Regions from separate parts of the Pseudoxanthomonas sp. JC1303 genome, predicted to be linked through region 2. Evidence: predicted binding sites of a transcription regulator. Region 2 holds the regulator's gene; each other region holds the start of a gene.
What was found. The regulator HrcA, encoded in region 2, represses chaperone genes, less so after heat shock. The targets are predictions, from matches to a motif close to TTNGCACTCNNNNNNNNNGAGTGCNAA.
Positions count from the first base shown of each region.

Region 1: groES (co-chaperone GroES) is a predicted target of HrcA. The motif match lies at 1,520-1,546, and genes of this name have one in related genera.
Region 3: rpoH (RNA polymerase sigma factor RpoH) is a predicted target of HrcA. The motif match lies at 1,976-2,002, and genes of this name have one in related genera.

Region 1 covers NZ_CP185958.1:842,141-845,415, reverse strand. The annotation lists gene ACORQU_RS03835 (protein-disulfide reductase DsbD family protein) at 1-469, opposite strand, end outside; gene ACORQU_RS03830 (helix-turn-helix transcriptional regulator) at 560-979, opposite strand; gene groES (co-chaperone GroES) at 1,594-1,884, shown strand; gene groL (chaperonin GroEL) at 1,943-3,275, shown strand, end outside.
Region 2 covers NZ_CP185958.1:4,167,062-4,170,336, forward strand. The annotation lists gene dnaK (molecular chaperone DnaK) at 1-113, opposite strand, end outside; gene grpE (nucleotide exchange factor GrpE) at 260-787, opposite strand; gene hrcA (heat-inducible transcriptional repressor HrcA) at 834-1,904, opposite strand; gene recN (DNA repair protein RecN) at 1,996-3,275, shown strand, end outside.
Region 3 covers NZ_CP185958.1:727,739-731,013, reverse strand. The annotation lists gene ACORQU_RS03335 (endonuclease/exonuclease/phosphatase family protein) at 1-2, opposite strand, end outside; gene gnd (NADP-dependent phosphogluconate dehydrogenase) at 156-1,565, opposite strand; gene rpoH (RNA polymerase sigma factor RpoH) at 2,013-2,894, shown strand; gene ACORQU_RS03320 (NAD(P)/FAD-dependent oxidoreductase) at 3,106-3,275, opposite strand, start outside.

The DNA of each region.
Region 1 (3,275 bases), 1.0 Mb from region 2:
TTGCGCCCAGACCCAGGCCGCTGCCGGCATTGCCGGCGGCGGCATGCACCGGGACCTGCAGCGTGCGCGATTGCGGGGGGTAGCACACCCCGGCGTCGGCGCAGCCCTGGTAGCGCACCGTCAGCGCCACCGTGCCGTCGCTGGAGGCCTGACCGGGGAGCAGGGCGTCCAGTTGCGTGCGATAGGTCTCCACCGGGCCGAAGAACTCGTCGGTGTGCTTGTCACCGTCCGGCAGCTGCAGCGCGCCGGCCTGGAAGCCCGCGCCCTCGGCGGACACCGAGGTGCGGTGACGGTAGAGGTAGTAGCCCTTGGCGATCTTCCAATGGACGGCGATGCCCTGGTCGGTGGCATCGGCGCGGAGCACGAAGGCCTGATCGACGGGGAGCAGGCTGGCCGGATCGGCGGCTGTGGCGGACAGGGTCGGAAGCAGCAGGGCCAGCACGCCGGCCAGACGAAGGATCAGTGACATGGCGCGCAGCTTAGCGGAGCGGCGGCTCCGCGAGCGCCACCAGACGGGCAATGCGCTGTTGCATCCAGGCGCCTGTCGCCGCGCGCGAGGTCAGCTGCGCGATTCGCTCGTGCGGCCAGCGCCGCGCGGCCGCACCCGACCGGTGCGCTGCGAGGCCAGGGTTTCCATGACTTCCAGCAATGACAGGCGTGCTTTGAGCGGCGCTTCGCGGAAGGCGCGCACCAGGCGGAACTCCAATGGATCTTCCACCAGGATCGCCTCGGCGGTGGCGATCGAATCCAGTTCCACCTCGCGCGAAAGCGTCATGCCGCCGCGTCCGGTCGCCAGCCATTCGAACTGCGTGCCGGTCGCCAGGGCGACCTCGCGCAAGTGGGACACGCTGGGGCTCTTTCCCTTCGGTGACTCCCAGTGGCTGACTGCGCTTCGCTGCACCCCCACCGCTTCTGCCAACTGACTTTGCGAAAGTCCCGCAAGGCGACGTGCCATGCGGATTCGCTCGGGTGCATCCATCAAACCTCTCCGTGGCGATCGCCATCCAGAAACTTTTGTGACCATAGCCAAACGTTGAAAGGAGCGGAATGGAAATTGACAACAATACTAACGTGGTGACCAAAAATAGGCATACGTTGTCCGCTATTGGTCACCCTTTGCCTGCCAGTTCCAATCAGCACGGCGTGTGTAGGGATTCATGACCCCGCAGGTCACTAGTCAAGCCGGGTTTTGCGTGAGTTCAGGCTTTGCGCCGCGTGTCAGGGGTTGGTATCTCTATGTCCGTCGGCACGGAAGCCGGCACAGACAGGACGTCGGCGGGGGGAGTTGGCGCAAGTCAGGACTCGACGGATAGGAATCCCTTACCATTCCCTTGAAGAGCACGCATGCCGCACATGCGTGCTCTTCTTTTATGTGCGCCGTACGCGCAAGCCTCGCGTTTCTGCCTTGCTCGATTGAAAAAATCTGCGGCGCCGGCCTTGAAAGGGCGTCGCGACCGCCCAATCTGCCCAGTCAGCCCCTCGCATCCTTGCCGATGCCGGGTTTTTGTCGCCAGCGCTGCTGGCACTCGCTACGGCAGAGTGCTAACATCGCCGGCCATTTCCTAGTCCAATCAATCACTTAAGAGGATTGACATGAGCAACATCAAGCCGCTGTTCGACCGTGTGGTCATCAAGCGTATGGAAGAAGAAAAGCTGTCCGCGGGCGGCATCGTGATTCCGGACTCGGCCACCGAGAAGCCGATCAAGGGCGAAGTCGTCGCCGTCGGCGCCGGCAAGACCCTGGACAACGGCAGCGTGCGCGCGCCGCAGGTCAAGGTGGGCGACAAGGTCCTGTTCGGCAAGTACAGCGGCACGGAAGTGAAGCTGGACGGCACCGACTACCTGGTGGTGAAGGAAGACGACATCTTCGCGACCCTGGGCTGAGTCCGGCGCGTCATTCCCGTTTCCCAATCATTCGCATTAGACATCCGAGGTAATAGCAATGGCTGCCAAAGACATTCGTTTCGGTGAAGACGCTCGCTCGCGCATGGTGCGCGGCGTGAACGTGCTCGCCAATGCCGTCAAGGCCACCCTGGGCCCGAAGGGCCGCAACGTCGTGCTCGAGAAGAGCTACGGCGCCCCGACGATCACCAAGGACGGCGTGTCCGTCGCCAAGGAGATCGAACTGGCCGACAAGTTCGAGAACATGGGCGCGCAGATGGTCAAGGAAGTCGCTTCCAAGACCTCCGACAACGCCGGTGACGGCACCACCACCGCCACCGTGCTGGCCCAGGCTTTCATTCGCGAAGGCATGAAGGCCGTCGCCGCCGGCATGAACCCGATGGACCTCAAGCGCGGCATCGACAAGGCCGTGACCGCCGCCGTCGCCGAGCTGAAGAACATCTCCAAGCCCACCGCCGACGACAAGGCCATCGCCCAGGTCGGCACGATCTCGGCCAACTCGGACGAGTCGATCGGCAACATCATTGCCGAAGCCATGAAGAAGGTCGGCAAGGAAGGCGTGATCACCGTCGAGGAAGGCTCGGGCCTGGAGAACGAGCTGGACGTGGTCGAGGGCATGCAGTTCGATCGCGGCTACCTGTCGCCGTACTTCATCAACAACCAGCAGAGCCAGTCGGCCGACCTGGACGACCCGTTCATCCTGCTGCACGACAAGAAGATCTCCAACGTCCGTGACCTGCTGCCCGTGCTGGAAGGCGTGGCCAAGGCCGGCAAGCCGCTGCTGATCGTCGCCGAGGAAGTCGAAGGCGAGGCGCTGGCGACCCTGGTGGTCAACACCATCCGCGGCATCGTCAAGGTCGTGGCCGTCAAGGCCCCGGGCTTCGGCGACCGTCGCAAGGCGATGCTGGAAGACATGGCCGTGCTGACCGGCGGCACCGTGATCTCCGAGGAAGTGGGCCTGTCGCTGGAGAAGGCCACGATCAAGGATCTGGGCCGCGCCAAGAAGGTGCAGGTCACCAAGGAAAACAGCACCATCATCGACGGCGCTGGCGACACCTCGGCCATCGAGTCGCGCATCAAGCAGATCAAGGCGCAGATCGAGGAGACCTCCTCGGACTACGACCGCGAGAAGCTGCAGGAGCGCGTGGCCAAGCTGGCCGGCGGTGTGGCCGTGATCAAGGTCGGTGCCTCGACCGAGATCGAGATGAAGGAAAAGAAGGCGCGCGTCGAAGACGCCCTGCACGCCACGCGCGCTGCGGTGGAAGAAGGCGTGGTCCCGGGCGGTGGCGTCGCGCTGATCCGCGCCAAGGCCAACCTGGGCGAGATCAAGGGCATCAACGAAGACCAGAACCACGGCATCGAGATCGCCCTGC
Region 2 (3,275 bases):
GAGGGCGTGGTGCGATCGCCTTCCGAGTTCTCGATGACGCGGGCCTTGCCGCCTTCCATGATCGCCACGCACGAATTGGTCGTGCCGAGGTCGATGCCGATGATCTTGCCCATGGTGATTACTCCGTAAAAGCGAAGGTTTGTCGGGTTGGGGCCGGGTGCGTGCCCGGCCGATGAACCAGATATAAGGACGCTGTGACGCGCTTCAAGCGCTCGTGGAACACAAATTTCCGGCCGCCCTGCGGCCGCTCAGTGCCCGCTCAGTCGTGACGCGCGACGACCACCAGCGCAGGACGCAGCAGGCGATCGTTGAGCAGGTAACCCTTCTGGAACACCTGGATCACGCTGCCGGGGGCCGCGCCGTTGGGCTCGGCCTGGCTGATGGCCTGGTGGTGTTCCGGGTTGAACGGCTGGCCCATCGGGTCCAGCACGGTCAGGCCGTTGTCGTCGGCCACCTTGAGCAGCTGCTTCTGGGTCAGTTCCAGGCCCTCGCGCAGCGGGCTGGGTTCGGTGCCGGCGGCCAGCAGGCCGGCGTCCAGGCTGTCGAAGACCGGCATCAGCTGGCCCAGCAGCTTTTCATTGGCGAAGCGGCGCGCCTGCTCCACGTCGCGGGCCACGCGCTTGCGCTGGTTCTCCAGGTCGGCACGATCCAGCAGGACCGAGGCACGGACCTGGTCCAGCTCGTTGCGCAGGGTTTCCAGCTCGGCCTGCAGCAGCGCCTCGGTGGTCTGCTCGGCGGAGGTGGTGTCGGCCGTCGGCTGGCCGTCGGTGTATTCGTTTGCAGTCATGCTCCAGATCCGTCGTTGGCGGGGGTTGGTCCGCCGCAAGGCCCAGCTATGGGGCCGGCGTGGACGGATTCAAGTCATCCCCGGGACGCAGCATTGCCGCGCCGAGCGCATCGGCGGCCGCCTGGACCACCGGAATCACCGTCTGGTACGCCATCCGCGTGGGCCCGATCACGCCCAGCACGCCCAGGACCTGGCCACTGGCCCGGTACGGCGCGGCGACCAATGACATGCCATCCAGCGGCGCCAGGCCGGTTTCCTCGCCGATGAAGATGCGTACGCCCGGGGCACTGATCGTGCGTTCGAGCAGTTGCAGGATCTCGCGCTTGCGGGCGAAGGCCTCGAACAGTTCGCGCAGGCGGTCCAGGTCGGACAGGTCCTGCACACCCATCAACCGGGTCTGGCCGGCCAGCACCATGTCATCGTCGGACGGCACCAGGGCGTGTTCGGCCAGCTCCACGGTGTGGGCCAGCAGGCCTTCCATCTCCGAGCGGGCCGCGCGCAGTTCGCGCAGCAGCGTGGCCCGGATCTCGGAAATCGGGCGGCCGGCGAAATGCGCGTTCAGGTAATTGGCCACCCGCTCCAGCTCGGACGGGTCGTAGCGCCGGCGCGGTTCGATCACCCGGTTCTGCACGTCGTTGTCGGCGAAGACCAGGATGGCCAGCACCCGGCGCCCGTCTAGCGGCACAAAGTCGATGTGCCGGAACGCGAATTGCTCGCGCTTGGGTGCGCCGACCACGCCGACGAAGTGGGTCATGGCCGACAGCAGCTCGGAGGCATTGCCCAGCAGGGCCTGGGTGCCGGTGCCGGACGGCAGCTCGGCGCGCAGGCGGGCGACCTCGCGCTCGGCCAGCGGCTGCATCTGCACCAGGCTGTCCACGAAGACCCGGTAACCCTGCGCAGTCGGCACCCGGCCGGCCGAGGTGTGCGGCGAGCTGAGCAGGCCGGCATCTTCCAGGTCGGCCAGGATGTTGCGGATGGTGGCCGGACTCACGTCCAGGCCCGAATGCCGCGCCAGCGTGCGCGAGCCGACCGGCTCGCCGTCGTGGATGTAGCGGGCGATCAGCGTGCGCAGCAGTTGCCGTGCACGCGCATCCAGTTCTGGCCGTCGGGAACTCATGGCCGATAGATAACGGCCCGGACCGGGGTTTGCAACTGCCCGCGCACGGTCTCAGCACGTGCGCCGCCAGGCCCTACAATGCCGGCCGCATATGCTCAGACATCTCACCATCAAGGACTTCGCCGTGGTCCGCGCCACGGACCTGGAATTCGGCCCCGGCATGACGGTGATTTCCGGCGAGACCGGCGCCGGCAAGTCGCTGCTGGTCGACGCCCTCGGGTTCCTGTCCGGCCTGCGCGCCGATGCCGGCGTGGTGCGCCACGGCGCCCAGCGCGCCGAGCTGTCGGCCGAATTCGAGCTGCCACCCAAGTCCCCCGCCCTGGCCTGGCTGGCCGAACACGCCTTGGACGAGTCCGGCGCCTGCCAGCTGCGCCGCGTGCTGCGCGCCGACGGCGGCTCGCGCAGCTGGATCAATGGCCGCAGCGTGACCCTTTCGCAGTTGAGCGAACTGGCTGGGCTGCTGGTGGAGATCCACGGCCAGCACGAACACCAGGCCCTGCTCTCCAGGCCGCGCCAACTCGCCCTGCTGGACGCCTTCGCCAACTGCCAGCCGCAGGCCGAGGCCGTGCGCCGCGCCGCCGCGGCCTGGAGCCAGCGCTTGGACGAACGCGAGCGACTGACCGCACAGGGCGACGTCTCCGACCGGTTGAATTACCTGCAGCACCAGCTCGACGAGCTCAGCGCCGAGGACCTGGGCCCCGAGTCGATCGAGGCCCTGGTGACCACCCATCGCCGGCAGGCGCATGCCGCCACCTTGATCCAGGCCTGCGACGACAGCCTGGGCAGGTTGTCCGGCGAGGATGCGCCCTCGGCCAGCCAGCTGTTGCTGCAAACCCGCGGCGAGCTGGCCCGCGCGGCCAGCCACGAGCCGCGCCTGGGCGAGGTCGATGCCCTGCTGGACAGCGCCCAGATCCAGCTGGAGGAGGCGCTGGGCCTGCTCAACCAGATCCGCGACGACCTGGACGTGGACCCGGACCAGTTCGAACAGGCCGAGCGTCGCCTGACCCGCCTGCACGACCTGGCGCGCAAGCACCGGGTCACACCGGAACAACTCGACGAGGTGGCGAGCCGGATCGAGCAGGAACTTGAGAGCCTGCGGGGCGCCGGCGAGCGCCTGGCCGGCCTGAACGCCGAGATCGAAGCCGCCCGCCAGGCCTGGAAGACCGCCGCCGCCGCGCTGACCAAGGTCCGCACCAAGGCCGCCGCGGCGCTGGCAAAACAGACCAGCGCCCTGATCGGCGAGCTGGGCATGGGCGGCGGCAAGCTGGACGTGCTGCTCGAACCGGTCGACACCGAGCGCCCCGACCCGCAGGGCGCCGAGCGGGTCGAACTGCTGGTGGCGGCCAACGCCGGCCAGCCGGCGCGCCCGCT
Region 3 (3,275 bases), 930 kb from region 2:
ATCGTGGTTCCGGCGTGAATACATTTGCTGAATGCAATGTTCAGGCAAATGTCGTCAGACCGAAACACAACATTGGTCGCACGCCAGACGTGATTGGGCGCCAGAACCGGCCAAATATGTGATTTGAATCACACCTTTGGCCGGTGCCCAGGCGATCAGTTCCAATCGGCGTGGAAGCTGCCTTCGGCATCGGTGCGCTCGAAGGTGTGCGCACCGAAGAAGTCCCGCTGGGCCTGCAGCAGGTTGGCCGGCAGGCGCGCGCTGCGGTAGCTGTCGTAGTAGGCGATGGCCGAGGCGAAGCAGGGCACGGCGATACCCAGCTTCACTGCGGTGCCCACCACCTCGCGCAAGGCGCGCTGGTAATCGGCGGCGATCTTCTGGAAGTACGGGTCCAGCAGCAGGTTGGCCAGCTTGTCGTCGCGGGCATAGGCCTCGGTGATCTTCTGCAGGAAGCGCGCGCGGATGATGCAGCCGGCGCGGAAGATCTTGGCGATCTCGCCGTACTGCAGGTTCCAGTCGTACTCGTCCGAGGCCGCGCGCATCTGCGCGAAGCCCTGCGCGTAGGACACGATCTTGCTCAGGTACAGCGCCTTGCGCACCGCTTCGATGAAGACGGCCTTGTCGCCGTCGAACGCAGGCGCGTCCGGTCCGGCCAGGACCTTGGCCGCCGCCACACGTTCGTCCTTGAGCGAGGACACGATGCGGGCGAACACCGATTCGGTGATCAGCGGCAGGGGAATGCCTAAGTCCAGCGCGCTCTGGCTGGTCCACTTGCCGGTGCCCTTCTGCGCGGCGCGGTCCAGGACCATGTCGACCAGGTCGGCATCGGTCCTGTCATCGCGCTTGCGGAAGATCTTGGAGGTGATCTCGATCAGGTAGCTGTCCAGCTCGCCTTCGTTCCACTGGGTATAGATGTCGGCCAGCTCGGCATTGGACAGGCCCAGCGCCTGCTTGAGCACCGCATAGCTCTCCGAGATCAGCTGCATGTCGCCGTACTCGATGCCGTTGTGGACCATCTTGACGTAGTGGCCGGCGCCATCGGGACCGACGTAGGTCACACACGGCGTGCCGTCCTCGGCCTTGGCCGCGATCTCGGTCAGGATCGGCGCGACCAGCTCATAGGCGTCCTTGGGACCGCCCGGCATGATCGATGGCCCCTTGAGCGCGCCTTCCTCGCCGCCGGACACGCCGGTGCCGATGAAGTGGAAGCCGGCGTCGGCCAGTTCCTGGTTGCGGCGGCGGGTGTCCTGGAAGAAGGTGTTGCCGCCGTCGATCAGCACGTCGCCCTTGGACAGCAGCGGCTTCAGCTCCTCGATCACCGCGTCGGTGCCGGCACCGGCCTTGACCATCAGCAGGATGCGGCGCGGGGTTTCCAGCGAGTCGACGAATTCCTGCAGGGTGTAGGTGGGTACCAGCCCGGCGTCGGGGCTGTCGGCCATGACCTCCTCGGTCTTCTCGCGGCTGCGGTTGTAGATGGAGACCTTATGCCCTCGGCTGGCGATATTGAGGGCCAGGTTGCGGCCCATGACCGCCATGCCGACCACGCCGATAGGTTGCTTGCTCATGTCTGCTCCAGGTGCCTTGCGACCATGCCGCGAGAGGTGGGCGCGCATGATAGCGAGGCCGCCGGTGCCGTGACGTCAGCCGGTCCCGTGCCCGGCGGGACGCTGCGTCCGACAGGGCGGCGATTGCCGGTGCGGAGCGCGGGGACGGATGCCTTGATCCGTACAGACCGGTGGTTGAGGCTGGCGCGACCATTCGTCGGATGTAACGCCAGGCGCTCGCCTCTTGAACGCGGCACTGACGACCCGCATGTCATTGTCAGGCAGCTCGCTGGAGCCGGTCGTATCGGCCAAATGATTGATTCGAAATGAAATTTGGATTGGTCTTGCGTCGTATTTCCAAAAGTGAATGCAATACAACAAATTCCAGGAAGATTGTCCTTTTGGTAGAACGAAGGGAACCATTCCAGGCCTTAGCAGTCGAACCTCCACATTGCTAATATCGCTGCCATGAACCAGACCTCCGCAGCCACCGCCATGGTGGCCAACAACCTCCCGATTCCCAGCCCGCTTGGCTCGCTGGACGCCTACATCGGCGCCGTGCACCAGATCCCGGTACTCACGGTCGATGAGGAGCAGGAGCTGGCGCACCGCTTCCGCGACGACAACGACCTCGATGCCGCCCGTGAACTGGTGCACTCGCATCTGCGCTTCGTCGTGCACGTGGCCCGTGGCTACAGCGGCTACGGCCTGCAGCTGGGCGACCTCATCCAGGAAGGCAACATCGGCCTGATGAAGGCCGTCAAGCGCTTCGACCCGGACATGGGCGTGCGCCTGGTGTCCTTCGCGGTGCACTGGATCCGCGCCGAAATGCACGAGTTCATCCTCAAGAACTGGCGCATCGTCAAGGTCGCCACGACCAAGGCCCAGCGCAAGCTGTTCTTCAACCTGCGCAAGTCCAAGACCCGCCTGGGCTGGATGAACGCGGCCGAAGTCAGCGCCGTGGCCAAGGACCTCAACGTCTCCGAGCGCGAAGTGGTCGAGATGGAGTCGCGCCTGTCCGGTCGCGATATCGGTTTCGACGCTCCGGCCGACGAGGACGAGGAGCGCTCTGCGCCGCCGTCGCCTGCCCACTACCTGGTGGCGGGTGAGGAAGATCCGTCGCAGGCCTATGAGCGCGCCGACAGCGAGGGCAGCCAGCTCGAACTGTTGCGCGAGGGCATGGCCAACCTGGATCAGCGTTCGCGCGACATCGTCGCCCGCCGCTGGCTGGACGATGACAACAAGGTCACCCTGCAGGAACTGGCAGACGAGTACGGCGTCTCCGCCGAGCGCATTCGCCAGATCGAGGCCAACGCGCTCAAGAAGATGAAGGCGCTGTTCGCGGCCTGATTCCGGCAGCCCGGAAAGTACGTACAAGAACCCCGCTCAGGCGGGGTTTTTTGTTGGTCTCGCGCATCCTGGCCCTGAACGTGCCGGAGTGCCCGATCCATGCCTTGTCGGTGCGGTGCGGCGATGGAGAGCGGCCGAGGCCGCCATAAGAGAACAAAGGCGCACGCGCTGCCCTGCGCGCGGTTGCGTGATCCCGACACGGCCGGCCGGGTCAGCCTGCGGCGCGGCGCTGTTCGGCGACGGGATCCTGGGCGCCATGGTCGTCGGGCACCTTTTCCTTCGGCGCGCTGCCGAAGATGATGCGCGCGGCGCGCTGGTAACTGATGTAGGCCATGGCCCAGTTGACCAGGACCACGAAGCGGTTGCGGAAGCCGATCAGGA